DNA from 4 places in the Ruegeria sp. YTSC002 genome. Region 2 is predicted to be linked to each of the others. Evidence: riboswitches for the same ligand, from Rfam matches in the RefSeq annotation. Region 2 holds a riboswitch; each other region holds the start of a gene.
What was found. A riboswitch is a leader RNA that binds a small molecule or an ion and turns the genes downstream of it on or off. The one in region 2 is predicted to bind cobalamin.
Positions count from the first base shown of each region.

Region 1: another riboswitch for cobalamin. It lies ahead of AC2FFD_RS14250 (hypothetical protein); the one in region 2 lies ahead of AC2FFD_RS21360 (DUF4198 domain-containing protein).
Region 3: another riboswitch for cobalamin. It lies ahead of AC2FFD_RS20800 (hypothetical protein); the one in region 2 lies ahead of AC2FFD_RS21360 (DUF4198 domain-containing protein).
Region 4: another riboswitch for cobalamin. It lies ahead of AC2FFD_RS17410 (DUF1636 family protein); the one in region 2 lies ahead of AC2FFD_RS21360 (DUF4198 domain-containing protein).

Region 1 covers NZ_JBXWML010000007.1:49,323-53,499, reverse strand. The annotation lists gene AC2FFD_RS14265 (DUF3833 domain-containing protein) at 1-114, shown strand, start outside; gene AC2FFD_RS14260 (DUF3833 family protein) at 111-653, shown strand; gene AC2FFD_RS14255 (hypothetical protein) at 683-907, opposite strand; cobalamin riboswitch at 1,434-1,637, shown strand; gene AC2FFD_RS14250 (hypothetical protein) at 1,896-2,192, shown strand; gene AC2FFD_RS14245 (mechanosensitive ion channel family protein) at 2,548-3,483, opposite strand; gene AC2FFD_RS14240 (response regulator) at 3,539-4,177, opposite strand, start outside.
Region 2 covers NZ_JBXWML010000019.1:13,285-17,461, forward strand. The annotation lists gene AC2FFD_RS21350 (NikL family nickel/cobalt ECF transporter subunit) at 1-201, opposite strand, end outside; gene cbiM (cobalt transporter CbiM) at 198-809, opposite strand; gene AC2FFD_RS21360 (DUF4198 domain-containing protein) at 816-1,601, opposite strand; cobalamin riboswitch at 1,733-1,931, opposite strand; gene AC2FFD_RS21365 (ROK family transcriptional regulator) at 2,055-3,179, opposite strand; gene AC2FFD_RS21370 (sugar ABC transporter substrate-binding protein) at 3,432-4,177, shown strand, end outside.
Region 3 covers NZ_JBXWML010000017.1:7,722-11,898, forward strand. The annotation lists gene AC2FFD_RS20790 (DNA polymerase III subunit gamma/tau) at 1-1,695, opposite strand, end outside; gene AC2FFD_RS20795 (protein-tyrosine phosphatase family protein) at 1,867-2,379, shown strand; gene AC2FFD_RS20800 (hypothetical protein) at 2,371-2,778, opposite strand; cobalamin riboswitch at 2,870-3,091, opposite strand; gene AC2FFD_RS20805 (alpha/beta hydrolase family protein) at 3,162-4,082, shown strand; gene rsgA (ribosome small subunit-dependent GTPase A) at 4,122-4,177, opposite strand, start outside.
Region 4 covers NZ_JBXWML010000010.1:96,166-100,342, reverse strand. The annotation lists gene cobN (cobaltochelatase subunit CobN) at 1-959, opposite strand, end outside; gene cobW (cobalamin biosynthesis protein CobW) at 965-2,020, opposite strand; gene AC2FFD_RS17410 (DUF1636 family protein) at 2,022-2,396, opposite strand; cobalamin riboswitch at 2,489-2,695, opposite strand; gene AC2FFD_RS17405 (SLC13 family permease) at 2,922-4,177, opposite strand, start outside.

The sequences.
Region 1 (4,177 bases), on a different contig from region 2:
ATCAAGGTCGCGGAACTTGTCGCCACGATGCGTGCAAACCCGAAATCAAAACCGATCCACGCGATTGGTTCGAACGGGTATGACGCGACTTCGGAAGGGAAGCCGTTGCAATGATCACCTTTCGCTCTTTCATCGCCTGCGTCGCCATCACGAGTCTCGCGCTTCTGGCGGCCTGCTCCAGCAAACCCAAAGTACCAAAAACATTTCTGTCGGACCGACAGTTGAACCTCGAGGAATTCTTCGACGGTAAAACCGTGGCCTACGGTCAGTTTCAGGATGTTCTGGGAAATATCCCCCGCAGATTCACGGTTGATATCGACGGGACATGGGACGGCGAAACCCTGACCCTGATCGAAGACTTCGTCTACGATGATGGCGCGACGGAACAACGCATCTGGACATTGACCAAAACCGGAGAGGATACATGGACCGGTACGGCGCCTGGCGTACTGGGCACCGCCAGCGGGATTGAACGCGGGGATACGTTCAACTGGAAATACAAGATCGACCTGCCGATCAAGAACGGGACCATGCGTGTCAAGTTCGACGACTGGATGTGGCTGCTGGATGACGACCGTCTGCTGAACCGCGCGTATGTCTCACGCTATGGCGTCCGTCTGGGTGAAGTCATCCTGTTCTTCGAGAAGAAATAGGGCCGCCAGGCCCGGTTTCATCACAACAGTCAGTAGAAAATAAACTCGTCCACCAATGCGGTCGTCGATCCCTTGACCTCTCCGGCCGTGTTCGCCCTTGGCCCGTCCGAGGCTGCGCCCTCGGCGCGTTCGCCGCATTCGATTTTCAAACGCGCGCGTTCTATCTGCCCCCAGAGGAAAAACAGACCATCCCGTTTTCCCATGAGGCGCGCAGGAACCCTTGCCCGCAAAACACCTGTTTTCGGTTTTGGCATCTGCTCTCTTACTGCCTCCGGTGTTTTCCACCATTGTCGGAAAACGTAATGGTTTTTCCGAAAAAAGACAATTTTTTATGGACAAAATGAGGTTTTCTACCATCCGTTGACAGGATGGGCTGGCAACTCTCGCATGACGGATATTCGCCGTCTTTACCTGCCTCATGGCAAGCCAGCACCATCCCGCACGGATCAACGTCACCCAAACGGGCATTGCTGCAAACCGCTTTCCTTTGGCCTGACACTCTCTTTCCCAGCCAAGGTCAGGCGACGCGCAACGTTTCGTTTCTGATCACAGCGACCAGGCCGTCGCCGTCGCGGTTGGGGGTCAGTTTGACGGCGTGGATGTCAGACGTGGCCGCATACACCGCAAGGCCATTGGACCCGCAGAACGCCGTGCTTGCGGGCCTGCCACGCCCCTCAGCCAAGGACCGTGATCCCGGTGCTGTCCACTTTGCCGGAATGTTTCCATGTCTGTTTTGAAACCGGAAATGCCGCCAGCATTTCAGCGCCCAAGCGGGTAAAAAGTACGCTGCCATCGTGAGGTGCCGCTGTTTGATTCTCAGGCAGCGGAGAATTGGGAAGCCGGTGGAATTCCGGCACTGCCCCCGCAACGGTAAGGAAGGTCAGGTTCGACAATCAACCACTGGGACGAGGATCCCGGGAAGGTGTCGCAACCGGGTGCAAGCCCCTTTCAAGTCCGGAAACCAGCCTTGCAGATATGTCAAACCGCGGGTGGCGGTGGGGGCACGGGTTTCGGACGTGGTCCTCGCCCTTGAGGCCGTCCAGCTCGATCCTGGTCTTCTCTTCGGCCGAATACTGTTTGCGTGTGGCACGGCGGATGTCATTGACAACCTTCTCGCCGTGGCTCTTGCGTGTTCCGGGTTTCTGTCTCATCTCCACTCCTTGGTGGGTACGATGTGCCAGAAACCCTCTCTTATCAAATCGACTTAAACTGTCCCATTGGCGCTGACGTCACACAAGCAGGGTGGAAAAACCGGAAAAGGACGCAGGAAACCAGTTCAAAGTCGTCGTCACTCCGGGCGAGTTCTTTGACAAGCACGGGAGCCCGATTTCGACCGAAAACGGCTGCCCCCCCAATCTGAAAGAGGACGTTCATCGTGCCATAGTGAGCGTTTCGGATTCAGAGGAAGCTGTCACTTTGCAACGGAGACAAGACGAGTCGGGCGCTGAGTTCATGCGTCGCTTCGACCAGACAGGCATCGAGATAGGTAAGAAGGTTGGCACGACCGTTTGCCTGCCCTGGGATGCCAAGTGGACTTAATTGCATGTTTGAGCTTCGAGCCAGCCGGAGTCTGAGCGTGAAATGACTGATTAGGATCATATTGACCAGCGCTGGGCCTACCAAGACAGGTACTGCCGCTCAGGTTCTAGCCCAAGGATTACTATTCGTGACAATCTCCTCTGGCTTGTGTCTCTTCGTTGCCATGCTGATCTTCGGTTTTCCCAAGCATAATGGCGGACCACTTCATTGGGAGAGGATCAGGCCAACTCATTTTGGCGTTTCAGTCGCGGCAATCATTTTAGCGACCCAGCCCGATGACCGCACCTCCGTTGCTCAAACCCCTAATTTTGTCTGAAGAGTGCTGGCTTCAGGCATCTGGGGTCAACAGTCAAGGTTACTCTGCCGCGATCGCTTTTTCTCGCTGAGTCTTTTCGCCTTCAATCAACAGAGTGCGGGTCGGAAACGGAATATTGATATCCGCTTCGTCCAACGCCTCTTTGACTTTGCGCTTCATGTCTGCCTGGTATTGGAAGTAGTCCGAAGACTTGCACCAGACGCGGACAAGAAAATCGACGCTGCTGCTGCCAAGATTGTTCACCTGGATGAACGGTTCGGGGTCAGCCAGCGAACGGGCGTCCGACATGATCGTCTCGCGAATGACGCGCTCGGCCTCCGCCAAGTTGACGCCGTATCCAACGCCAAACGTCCACTCGGCACGACGGGTCTCGTAGACGGAATAGTTCTTGATGGTGTTTCCCCACACCTCGGCGTTGGGAACGATAACCTTGACGTTCCCCATATCCGCAATTTCGGTGTAGTTCAGGGTGATATCTTTTACAGTTCCGAGCACCCCATTCACGTCGACGAAATCGCCGATCTTGAGCGGCCGGAACAGGATGATCATCACGCCGGCTGCAACGTTGGACAATGTGCCTTGCAACGCAAGACCAATGGCCAAACCGGCGGCACCGATCAGCGCGATGATCGACGTCGTCTGCACCCCGAACGTGTTCAGAATGAACAGCCCGGTAAACGCCAGGATCGTATAGCGCGCCAGATTGCCAAGAAAGTTGAACAACGTATCGTCCAGGCGTTCCGATTTTTCACCGACGCCCCGGATCTTCCGGCTGACATATCTTGAAATCACAAGCCCAAGCACCAACAGGATCAGCGCGGCGATCGTGTTCGCGACAAGGCCAAGAAGGGCCTCGAGCGTCAGCAGGTCGCTCAGCGATTTCCCGTCATACAGCTCGGTATTCAGAACTTGCGACAGTTCGGCCCAAACGGTGTTCGTCACGTTCTCTGCGGTCTGTGCAATCTCGTTTTCCATGGTGTTCCTCGTGTTTCATCGCCTGAGTTTTTTCTTGCAGCGCGGTCCTGCCGGGTCAGACCTCGATCACGGCGCTAGAGGCAAAGAACATGGCCTGGCTGACGGCCGATTTGACCTGTTCTTCGGTGTAGGGTTTGGAAATCAGAAAGGCGGGTTCGGGGCCTTTGCCTGTCAGAAGGCGCTCGGGGAATGCGGTGATGAAAATGACGGGGCAATCGCCGTGCTGGGCAATGATGCGGTTCACCGCATCGATTCCGCTAGATTTGTCCGCCAGCTGAATGTCCGACAGGATCAGGTCGAACGGCTCGCGCTTGGCCAGGTCAATGGCGGCGGTCTCGGTGCGTGCGACCCCGATGACCTGGTGGCCCAGGTCGGCCACCATCGTCTCAAGATCCATCGCGATGATTGCTTCGTCTTCGATGATCAAAATGCGGCCAGAAGTGTGGCGAGCCATTTCCTCGTAGGCGATATCGATCAGCTTCTGAGCCTCGGCGGGTTCTATCTGCATAATTGCGGCGATATCGCTGACCGAGAACTCTTCGACCGTCCGTAGCAGCAAGGCCTCGCGCGTGTTCGGCGTCAGGCGTGCCAGCTGGGCGTGGGCGCGCGATTGGATGTCAAAACTGCCGCCATCAGCGTCAACGGGCATTCCCGACGTTGACCATATACCGTGAAAAACACGAAACAACGCGAC
Region 2 (4,177 bases):
CGCATCCGTGACCGATCGACCCAGCTCGGCCCCGTCCGGGCCGGTGACAATGACCTCGGTCCCGCTTGCCATATCACCGTTGGAAAAGCCGATCTCGCCCTCGATCACGTCTCCCGACTCGAAAACGCCGGCTATGACCTTGTGCGCCAAGGCAGGCACGGGCGCACAGCACACAGCCAGTATGACAACCAGATGCTTCATGTGGTTGCTCCTCTGAAAAACAGTTCGGGCTTGACCTTGCGCGCCAACAAGACGGCGAACCCGGTCAAAATCGCCTCGATGGCCATGACTGGAATATGGGCGAAGAAAACAAGCTTGGCAGCGGGCAGGAACTCATCCCCCGACAGCGCCAGGGAAATCGCGACCATGCCGGTTGTCGCCGCAATTGCAAATGCGCCGCCGACACCACCCCAAATCGCACCATGCAAAGGTGTCCCGCGCGCGATCAGACGACCGAACAGCATTCCGGCCACCACCGCGGGCAGGGCGATATTGACGGTGTTGATCCCCAGCACCGTCAACCCGCCAAAGCCGAAAAAGACCGCCTGTAACAAAAGCCCGACGAACAAAGCCGGGAATGCGGCCCAACCAAGCAGCAGCCCGGCCATGCCGTTGAGGATCAAATGGACCGACGACGGACCAATGGGTACGTGGATCAACGATGCTACGAAGAAACTGGCTGACAACACACCGGCAGTGGGGATGCGATCAAGATCCAGAGACCTGAGACCCATGGCGATCCCACCCGCGGCCGCTATGGCGCCGCCAACAACAACCGGGTTGGAAAGGGCTCCGTCGACGATGTGCATTCGGGGTTACTCCAGATCCCAGGCGCGAATCCAGATCACCGCATCCTGGCTGAGTTCTTTGCCCTCATGTTCGGTTGCCGGACCGGATCCAAGTGCTGCGAAACCCCAGTAGCCGGCTTTTGGAACGCCGAACGAAAAATACCCGTTGTCGTCAGATATGGCGACCACCGCACCACCCGGCATAGGGGACACTTTCGGTGCAGAAGCGGCCGCGCTGTCCATGTCGGGTTCGGCGGCCATGTATTCGATCTCGATCTCGGCCCCCGCAACCGGCTGACCATCAGCCAGCACACGGCCCGTGAAGGTTGAACCCGCGATGATGTTGGTCGGCTTGTTCAGCGGGACAATCTCGGTCGGCAGACCCACGGGATTCATCCAGTCGGTCGGTAATTCGTTGCGGTTCAGGAAGGCTTTGGTGAGCTGTTGGATATAGATGTCTTCGGATTCTTCATAGTAAGGCTGAGGAACCGTCACCAGCACATAGTCACCCGACCGTTTGACCGGGACACTGCCTTTGAACGCCGCGCCCTCGTTTTGCCCGCCGGTGAACCGGATAGGTTCCAGCGTATCCAGCAAATCGGTCTTTTCACCGTTGTGGATCACATAGAATTCCTGCGGCTTTTCCAGATCCATGACATGGCCGTTTTCGAACGGATGCCAGAAAATCAGCTTGACCGGCACGTCACCCGGTTTCTCGATCATGGTGTCGGTGGTGTATTCCAAAAGGAAATGCGCATTTGCCATGGCAGGAAGTGCCATCACGGCAGCGGCTGCACTGAGCAGCGTTTTCATGAACAGTCGTCCTTGTCCCGTCGCGCCAATCCCGGCGCGAAATTCGTTTTGACCACAGGACATTCGACGCCAAATTACCCTTTCAGGCATCCTGGTCCGACGCACATCCCGTCGCCGATTAGGAGTGCCCATTAGAGGGCACATGTCCGGCAGGTATCCTGACTTGCGGGTCAAAGCGTTGGACTGGCCTTCCCGGGCAAACCCCAGTGGCGTTTCAGCCCTGCTCGCCGCTTACAGTTGCGGGTGCAGTTGCGGAATTGGGCCTGAGCCCGCACCGCATTCCCTATTGATTCCAGAGCAAGCCCCGGAACCGGACATGCCGAGCGGCTTGCCAGACAACTCAGCCCTCGGTCAACGAAAATGTGCCGTGGCCGTCGAAAAAAGCTGAATTCGGCAGTTCGGGCGGGTAAATCGACTTCGTGAAAAATCCCAGGCAGCAGGATGATTTCATGCCTAAGCTTCTGAAAGATACCTTTCCGACAACGGCAGGCTTGCCGCACCCAGTGAGCGTGCTTCCGGGCCCACGGTCCCTTCCAGCACCACGGGGCGCTCAAGACCGGTCAGGTTCAGCTTGGACAGTTTGTCTTCGACCATTTCAACCAAACTCGCCTTGATTTCCTGCGGCATCCAGCCGTCAATCTTCACGCATTCGAAATCTATCAGGCTACAGGATGAGACAATCGCATGGGCAATCCCGCTCGCCGTCCGTTTCAACCAGTTTTCCAGTTGAACATTTGGCACATCCCAACGTTCGGTCGTTTCCCATAAAGACTGCGAGGTCGCCCCTGCTGTCGTGATCGCACGCTCGAGCACATAAAGGCTGGCCACGTCGATAAGCGGCCTGACACCGCCCGTACCATCCGGCACAGGCAGGGGGCCGATCGCCCCCGAGTTTCCACGCCCCGAAAAGATCGCGCCATTGAGAACCACACCGCCGCCAATGAAAAACCCGATATAGAAGTACAGAAAATCCCTTGGTCCATCGGCCGGACCGAATACCAGTTCCGCACCACAAGCCGCCGTTGCGTCATTTTGCAGAAAAACCGGCATATCGAGGCGACCAGCCAGGTCAGCCTTCAGGTCTGATACGCGCCACGGGTCCATTTCTTCCTGAGGAACCTGAAGGGCCTGGGCCCAGTCCCACAGGTAGAAAGGCATGGCAATTCCAAGACCCGCAATCCTGCCTTTGGCCTCGGGCGACATGGATGACATCATTTTGCCCAGACTCTGCGTGGAAAACTCCAAAGTGGCTTTCGGCGTTGGATAGTCATAGGTTCGCCGCTTGCGTTGCCGTACGTTTCCCACAAAGTCAGTCAAAACCAGCTCGGTACTGCGGCGCCCGACCTTGAGCCCAAAGAAAAACGCACCATCCGGGTTGAGACGCATGGGAACGGAAGGTTGCCCGACTTTCCCGCGGACCGGTTCACCGCGCAGAAGCAACCCATCCTTTTCCAATTGACGCATGATGACGGAAACCGTTTGTGCCGACAGTCCCGTCATGCGCGCGAGTTCGGACTTCGCAAGGGCCTGATGACGTCGGACAAGCGACAACACCAGCCGTTCGTTGCGGGCCCGCATGCCGCTTTGATTGGTTCCGCGCACCACTGACCCCTGTGAACCAATCGAGTTTTTCCGTGATGAATTTTCCGGCACGACCACCCCTTTCCTGCTGAAGAATGGGAAAGCCCGCCCGCCCTGTCAATAATAATTAAGAGTGATTTATTTATTGACTCAAATTTCGATTCTTGTGATTGTTTCTTATGGGATCAGGGTTTTTGCCTGATCGCCCTCGTGCCCTACTCGGCATAGGAAAAACTGGGAGGATAATCGATGAAACTTGCAAAACTTGCGGGTGCAGCTGCGCTCGGGGTTACTGCCATGGCTGGCAGTGCAATGGCGGAAGGTGAAACCGTTTGCCTGATCACCAAGACAGACACCAACCCGTTCTTTGTCAAAATGAAGGAAGGCGCGACAGCGAAGGCGGAAGAGCTGGGAATGACGCTCAAAGCCTTTGCTGGCAAAGTTGACGGCGACCATGAAACGCAGGTGCAAGCCATTGAGACCTGCATTCTGGACGGCGCCAAGGGCATTCTGCTGACGGCTTCGGACACTTCATCCATCGTTCCGGCAGTGAAGCAGGCGCGGGATGCAGGTGTTCTGGTTATTGCTCTAGATACGCCGCTGGAACCCATTGACTCGGCCGACGCGACGTTTGCCACGGACAATTTCCTGGCCGGGCTGCTGATTGGACAATGGGCAAAAGCCACGCTGGGCGACACGGCCAACGACGCCAAAATCGCGACACTGGATCTTGCCGTCAGCCAGCCGACAGTGGATGTGCTGCGCAATCAGGGTTTCCTGCAAGGCTTCGGCATCGATCTGGCGGACCCGAACGTGATCGGCGATGAAGATGACCCCCGTCTGGTCGGGAGTGATGTCACCGCCGGCAACGAAGAAGGTGGTCGCCGCGCGATGGAAAACCTTCTGGCCAAGGATCCGACGATCAACGTTGTTCACACCATCAACGAACCTGCGGCGGCAGGCGCTTATGAAGCGCTGAAAGCCATCGGGCGCGA
Region 3 (4,177 bases), on a different contig from region 2:
TTGTTCCGGCGTCTCGATACTGGTGATTCTCGCCTTGGGGAATTGCGCCAGCACAGCCTGAACCAAAGGGTGTTGTTCGGCCTCGGATTTCAGCGCCAGCTCGGCTTCGTCCCGTATTTCTGCAATTGTGGGGGCTTCTCCGTCCGAGACGATCGAGACCGCCCACCGGTTTCCTGTCCAGCGTTGCAAGGCAGAGCCCAGCCGTGGAGCCAGATCCGCCGGTGCCTGGGCGGCTGGTGTGAATTCGATTCGTCCGGGTTGATAGGACACGAGGCGCACGCCGTTTTCCACCTCGACCAGCAGCTTCACGTCGCGATTGGTCCGGATCAGTTCGACCACGTGGTCGAAGGTCGGGTACCGCGCAAGGGCCGTTTGGGTATCCTGCGCCAGGGCTGCAACCGGCGCACCACCGGCACCGCGAGAGGGCGATGCGAAGGCAGGCGGATGGGCCGCGCCAGCCGGCGCCGGACCGGCGGCGCCCGGTCGGGATATCGAAACGCCGCCATTGGGCCCGCCCGGCGGCAGTGGCGGGGTATCCTGCAATCGCTTGATCAGTTCTTCGGGGCTGGGCAAATCAGCCACATGAGTCAGGCGGATAACGGCCATTTCAGCGGCCATCATGGCGTTGGGGGCAGCCGAGACTTCCTCGAGTGCCTTCAGCAGCATTTGCCACATCCGGGTCAGGACCCGCATCGGCAGAGCCTCGGCCATCTGTTGGCCCCGGGTCCGTTCGTCCGGAGAAACCGTCGGGTCCTGCGCCGCGTCAGGCGTGATCTTCACGACGGACACCCAATGCGTGATCTCGGCCAGATCGCGCAGCACCGCCAGCGGGTCCGCGCCTTCGGCGTATTGGCCGCTCAACTCGGTAAGTGCTCCGGCGGCATCGCCGCGCAGGATCATATCCATAAGGTCCAGAACCCGGCCACGGTCTGCCAGTCCAAGCATTGCACGAACCTGATCGGCGGTCGTCTCGCCAGCCCCGTGTGAAATCGCCTGATCCAGCAACGAGGTCGCATCCCGGGCCGATCCTTCCGCTGCTCGGGTGATCAGCGCCAGCGCGTCTTCGGCGATCCGGGCGTTTTCCGATTCGGCGATCTTGCGCAGAAGGCCAATCATGTCTTCGGGTTCAATCCGGCGCAGGTCGAACCGCTGGCAGCGGGAAAGCACAGTGACAGGCACTTTGCGGATTTCAGTGGTCGCGAAGATGAACTTCACATGCGCGGGCGGTTCTTCCAACGTCTTGAGCAGCGCGTTGAAGGCGCTGGTCGAGAGCATGTGGACCTCGTCGATGATATAAATCTTGTAACGCGCGCTGGCGGCGCGATAGCGCACGCTGTCGATGATCTCGCGGATATCGTTGACGCCTGTGCGGCTGGCGGCGTCCATCTCCATCACGTCGACATGGCGGCCTTCCATGATGGCGACACAATGTTCGCACTGACCGCAGGGTTCGGTTGTGGGGCCGCCGGTTCCGTCCGGACCGATGCAATTCATGCCCTTAGCGATGATCCTCGCGGTCGTGGTTTTGCCGGTGCCACGAATGCCAGTCATGATGAAGGCCTGCGCGATCCGATCGGCCGCGAACGCGTTTTTCAGGGTGCGCACCATGGCATCCTGACCCACCAGATCGGCAAAGGTTTCCGGGCGATATTTGCGGGCGAGAACCTGATAGGCGGGGCTGGAGCTGTCTGTCATGTCTTCTCGTTGGGATTCGGGGCTTGGGCACAGCGTAGTGGCCACCGTTGCCCGCGTCCACAGCGTGGTGTGATGATTTTTGTTTTAGAAACGAGTCGCTTTCGCACTAAACTGCGTTAGCAGATTTAATGGCTCATTTTTGTAAAGAGTTCTTTGGGGAGGACACGTTTCATGTCGCAGTTGGTGATCTACGCCCTGCAAGTCGGTGGCGGAACGCTGGCACTGACCTCGATGCCCGGACGTGGCGGGGATTATTTCAGCGATCTGGATATGATCGCAGGCTGGCAGCCGGGGCTTGTTGTATCGATGACAACGGATGTCGAGATGCTTCAGGATGGGGCGAAGGATTTCGGCAGCGACATTCAAAGCCGCGCCAGCAGATGGGTTCACCTGCCGATCGAAGATTTCGGAGCGCCGACACAAGCGATTGATGACGCGTGGCCGTCCGTCAGCGCCGCAGCCCGACACGCGCTGTCAGGAGGAGGTCGCGTTTTGGTGCATTGCCGTGGGGGCTGTGGCAGGTCAGGTATGGTTGTTCTGCGGCTGATGATTGAATGCGGCGAACGCGCGGACACAGCGCTGGAACGATTGCGGGCGGTGCGCCCCTGCGCCGTCGAAACGGATGCGCAACTGGCCTGGGCCTCGCAGCGTGCGCAGGCACAGGTCAGTCTGGACTCAGATTGAAATCTGCGCGGGCGCGCAAACAGGTTTTCGCGGCCGGATCGTGGAAACTTCGATCATCGCGCAGGGTGGGGTTTGCACGACGCCGGATGGCATCGCACTGACCGTGTTTCGGAAGATCAGGTCGGCATAACCGTTCAGCGGCTCAATTGCGGCTTCGGGCTGCGTGCCGCAAAAGACACGAATGCTGTCTGATTGCGCGCGGAAAATTGCATGACATCCTTCGGTGCAATGTGACAGCTCGCTGCTGCCCTCAATCTCGAAATCATCACTTGTGGCCGAGGTCGCCTGGGTCATGGCTTCGGATATCGAGCGCGCCAGCCGCGCCAAAGCGGGGCAGGTTTTGCCCGTCCGCTGACATACTGTTGCACTGAATTCATGCGTTTTTGTCTTCCAGATCATCCTGCGCCCTCCGCGCGTGGTGGACAGGATATTTGGGACAGGTGGGACAGCGTGATGCCGTCAGGACCTGCCCGGACACCCCGTCCGAGTTTCGGTTTCGTTTCCGATGGCAGGTCTCCTGACTTGCGGGTCATCGCTTTGCCGACCTTCCCAGCCTTTGGGGCCAGTGGTGTTTTGGCATCGCTTACCGTTTACAGTTGCGGGGGCAGTCGCGGATTTGGTTGTTGCCTGCATGACCAGACATTACCGCACCGTGTTCCCTTTTCATCCCGACCCCTTGTGGAGGCCGGAAACCATCACACAACCGCTAGCGTTTGAGTACGCATCGAGTCAAGCCGATCTTTTGGCCGGACGCTTGGTCATGCTGGATACGATGTAGGTTCATGCATAATGTCGAGGGTGTCGAGGTTCGGAAACCGGATTTACCAAGCGAAAAGCAAGAGATCATGTTGGATACAGAGCAAACGGTATTGACCGAGGAGTTTCGCTTTCCTTCCGGGCAGAAAACACTGTCCGCCCGATTGTATAGCCCGCTGACTTCGCCCGAAATCGTCGTCGTGCTGAACAGTGCAACGGGTGTGCCGCGTGATTATTACCGTCATTTCGCACGATGGCTTGCCGCTGAGAAGGGTATGGCCTGCCTGACCTATGACTATCGCGATTATGGGCATTCCTTGACCGGCCGCCTGAAAGACTCGCGTGCGACCATGGCGGATTGGGCCTTGATCGACATGCCCGCGGCACGGGCGGAAATGCGTCGGCGATACCCGAATGCGAAACACTGGACCATCGGCCATTCCGTCGGCGCGATGTTGGGGCCTGTGCAACCGGATATCGATCTGATTGACCGGATGATCTGTGTGTGTTCGGGGCTTGTGACCCTAAGCGACCATCCGTGGCCCTATCGGGGTTTGGCGGGGTTGTTCTGGTACGGCCATGCTCCGCTTTTGGCCCGAGCCCTTGGCTACCTTCCCGGAAAGGCGATCGGGTTTGGCTCGGACCTGCCGGCATCGGTCTATTGGCAGTGGCGCAAATGGTGTACCGCGCCTTTGAATTATGTGCCTGAAATCGGGCATGAGTTACCTGCGGCGCAGTGGAAGGATTCTGGAACGCCCGTGGATTTGCTCACCTTCGAGGACGACCAGATGGTGCCGCCGGAAGCGGTTTGGCGGCTTGCGGAACTATACGGCCCCGATGCCAACCGTCACCTGCTGAGCCCCGCCGATTTCGGGTTGCCTGAGGTTGGACACATCGGAGCATTTGCCCGGCGCAACGCAGCGGTTTGGCCGCGACTGATCGCCTGACCAGACGCGGCGCAGGACGGGCCGGGCACCGTCCTGCCATCACCGGTTACGAAGCTTCTTTTCCTTCATGACGCCACGGACCATCTTGCCGAACG
Region 4 (4,177 bases), on a different contig from region 2:
TCGGGCAGTACCACATGCATGGCCAGATCGGCGGGGGACAGCCCGCGTTCCGCCTCGGCCCAGGCTTTGCGGCGCGAGGTGGCGAGAGCGACTTGAAACACCGGCACTCCTGCCGCGTCCAGAGGCGATGTTCCCGACGCGCCTTTGCCCGAAAATGAAGTGGCATTGACAATGGCGGATGGGTTCAGCGCAACAACCTGGTCCCGCAACCAGTCGGCGGCTACAGGCGCCTTGAGCGACGGGGCAAACAGGCCCACCGCCTCGAACCCACGGGCGTGCAGGCTGCGGATCAGGGCCGCGATCGGGGCGGTGTCCGCCGAGGTCAGGTAAGCGCGGTAGAAGGTGACGAGGATGCGTTTGGCGTTACCTTCGAACGCGGTTTCCACCGGGATTACGCCGCGATCCGGACACCACGCGCCACATTCGGGCAAGGTCTTGGCGCCCATCACCGGCCCGGCATAAAGCCCCGCCGCCAGCGCCATCTGCGCCAGCGCCGCCTGTGCCGCGACCTCGCCGCCGGTATCGCACAGATGCGCCAGCCGCCGCAGGGTGGAATCGGGCAGGGTGGAATAGTCGTCCAGCCGCGTGTCCTCGCGCCCGTCGGCGGGTAGCACCGCCAGCGCGATGCCTTTGGCCTGTGCCAGCGCCAGCACCTGCTGCAACCCGTAGGACCAGTAGGGAACCCCGCCGATCAGACGGATCAGAATGCCCTTGGCGCCCTCCAACGTCTGTTCGACATAGGTATCGACCGACAGGGGATGTTTCAGCGCCGTCAGGTTGGCCAGCCGCAACGAGGGCATCCGCCCCTCGGGCCCGCCACCACGATGCCAGCCCGCCGCGAACGCACCCAGGTCGCTGTCCGAAAAGGACAGCACCACCAGATCCGCCGGGCTCTGGCCCAGATCGGTCGGGGTCTCGGTTTCCTCGAGCCCGTGGCTTTCGCGGAAGACGACGTGCATGGGTCTTACTCGGCAGCCTCACGCACACCCACGAGGATTTCGCGGATTTCCGCTTCTTTGATATCGTCATGCTCGGCGATGACGACCAGACGCGAACGGCGTTCTTCGCCGGGTTCCCACGGACGGTCATACTGGTGCCGTACCCGCGCACCGACCGCCTGAACCAGCAGGCGCATGGGTTTGCCCTGAACGGCAGCATACCCTTTGACCCGCAGGATGTTCAGCTCGTTCGCCAGACGCTCGATATTGGCCACCAGTTGGGTCGGATCGGCTTGCTCGGGCAACTCGACGATGATGCTTTCGAAATCGTCATGCTCGTGATCATGGTGGCCGTCGTGATGCGAGGGCCGGGCGTCCATGTCATCCTCGGCGGCGGCTTCCAGACCCAACACGACGCGAACGTCCACGGCACCTTCGGCCACTTCGACCACGGGCAGGGGGCGCGGCGCCTCGGCGGCGATGATCTCGCGCGCCTTCGCCACGCCTTCGGGGCCGGCGAGGTCGGGCTTGGTCAGCAGGATGATGTCGGCGCACGAGATCTGATCCTCGAACACTTCGGACAGGGGCGTTTCGTGGTCGATCGAGTCATCGGCCATGCGCTGGGCGTCCACCGCTTCGACATTGGGCGCGAAACGACCGGCGGCCACGGCCTCGGCATCGGCCAGAGCAATAACGCCGTCCACGGTGATCTTGGAACGGATATCGGGCCAGTCGAACGCCTTGAGCAACGGTTTGGGAAGCGCCAGTCCCGAGGTTTCGATCAGGATGTGATCCGGTCGCGGCTCCAGCGCCATCAGGGCCTCGATGGTGGGAATGAAGTCATCTGCCACGGTGCAGCAGATGCAGCCATTGGCCAGTTCCATGATGTTTTCCGCCGGGCAATCCGGGATGGCGCAGGATTTCAGGATGTCGCCATCGACGCCTACATCGCCGAACTCGTTGACCACGACAGCAAGGCGCTTGCCCTGCGGGTTCTGCATCAGGTGACGCACCAAAGTGGTTTTGCCCGAGCCAAGAAAGCCGGTGATCACTGTGACGGGGAGTTTTTCGAGGTTCGACATGTCAGGCTCCAATCGGGGGAATGCGCGAGGCACAGTTCTTGCGAAAATGTTCGGGGCGTTCGCGCCATTTCACCAAGCCATCTTCAGTGGCCAGATACTTGGTCGCACCGTCGACAATGACGTCGACATGATCTGTTTCGCTCAGGTTTTCGTACACGAAGGTCCAGCGGCCCGGCCCGCCGCGCAATACGATCGAACAGCCTTGATCGCAGTTTGACAGGCATTCAACGGCTTTCAGGGTGACACCGTCGGGCAGGTCCGCCTGTTCCAGGGCCTTGTGCAACAAAGCGCCCGGGCGTTGCGCGTCATCTTCGACAGGCAGGCCGCGACGGCAGGTGGTACAGACCAGCAGCTCGACTGGTGTGGTCTCGGTCATGTCTCTCATCCCCCCAAATCCTCTTCGCGGGGGACGGGGTTTCATGCGGGCCACGATTGGTCACGGACCCGACACCGGAACACCCCGCCCGGTTTCAACTTCGGTTGTTGGCAGGTCTCCCGGCTTGCGGATGCCAGAGGCGGGCCTCTGTCGGATGTCCCGCCTTCCCGGCCTTTGGGCCAGTGGCATTGGGCATCCTCTCCGTTCACGGTCGCGGGGGCGGCTGCGTTTGGCGGCATGACCGTTGACGCATTCCCTTTTCATCGGCTGTCACCGACACCAACGAAAGGGACATGCGGCACCGCTGGCCTGCTTGTCAAGCGAGTCGCGCGCAACAATGATGCAGAGGAGTAGAAAGCGACCTGTGGGCGTCGATGGGCGGCATGTCGTGCGGGGTTCAGCTTGAGATGAGCCCGGCGACCAACGGTATCTCTGCTAGGGTCGTACACTGTGGTGAGCGGGTGGCTCAAGGGAACCTGTCCCGATGATGGGAAAAGACCACCTAATACCCCGGATCCTCTCGCGCTAATAAATGACGTTGATCATGAGCAGCGAGACGACCAGAAACAGCACAGTCATGATCCCTCCGGACCGCACGAAATCCATCACCTTGTATCCTGCCGGCCCCATGATCAAGGCATTTACCTGATGGGTTGGGATGATGAAGCTGTTCGATGTTGAAATGGCGACGGTCAGGGCAAAGACGGCCGGATTCCCGCCAGCCGCTATCGCAATCGATACCGCCAGAGGCACCAGCAGAACCGTGGCCCCCACATTTGACATGACCAAAGAAAAGGCCGTCGCCAGAATGGCGATGCCGGTTTGCAGCGACCAGATCGGCCAGCCGTCCAGAATTATCATGATCTGCTGGGCGATCCACGCAGCGGTGCCTGTGTTCTGTACGGCTTGTCCCAACGGTATAAGGCAGGCGAGCAGGAATACGGTGTTCCAGCCGACCGCGCGGTATGCCTCATCCACGCTGAGCACACGGGTCAACATCATGCCCACCGCGCCGGTAAGAAGACAGAGTGAAAGCCGGACATCCGTGAACAGGATCAATGACAGCGAAATGGCGAAAAATGCCAGGGCCCAGCCGACTTTTTGCGGCCTCAGCTCGTCCTGTGGAAAGTCCGTTGTCACAACGACGAAATCCGGATCTCGTTTGATCCGCATTAGGTTGTCCCATCTGGTATGCGCCACGAGCATGTCGCCCGCCTGAAACTTTTCGAGCCCGATCTGAGTGGATTCGTGATCCTCGGTCTCGACATGGCTCAGCGTCTCTTCGCCGCGGTGAATGGCCAGCAGTGACATCCCGTAGGTCTTGCGAAACAAAAGCTCGCGGGGGCATTTGCCGATCAGCTTGCTGTCGGGCGTGATGACCACCTCGGCCACGCCTGCATTGGTTGGGGCGAACTCTTCGACGAAAACGTCCAAGTCGGGAAGAACGGTCAGCCCGTATTTCTCGGCGAATTTCTCGACCTCCCAACGGCGGCCGACGATGGCCAGCCGACACGGCGCTGCAATTTCCGCTGTCAAAACCTGAACCATCGAGGTTTTGCCGCGATAGAAGGTGGAAATGATGTACAGGTGGTTTTCGTGGTTGATGTCGGCCAGAATCTCGCCGACCAGGGGGCTGTCCTCGGGCACCACGACTTCGAACACATCGGCTTTGAGGCCATAGACCCTTTGCAGGTATTCCTGTGTCCCTTGTCCGGTACCCGTATTGTCAGGCTCTTCAGCCTCGGGCAAAACCCAGCGTCCCAACAGCAAAAAGTAACCAA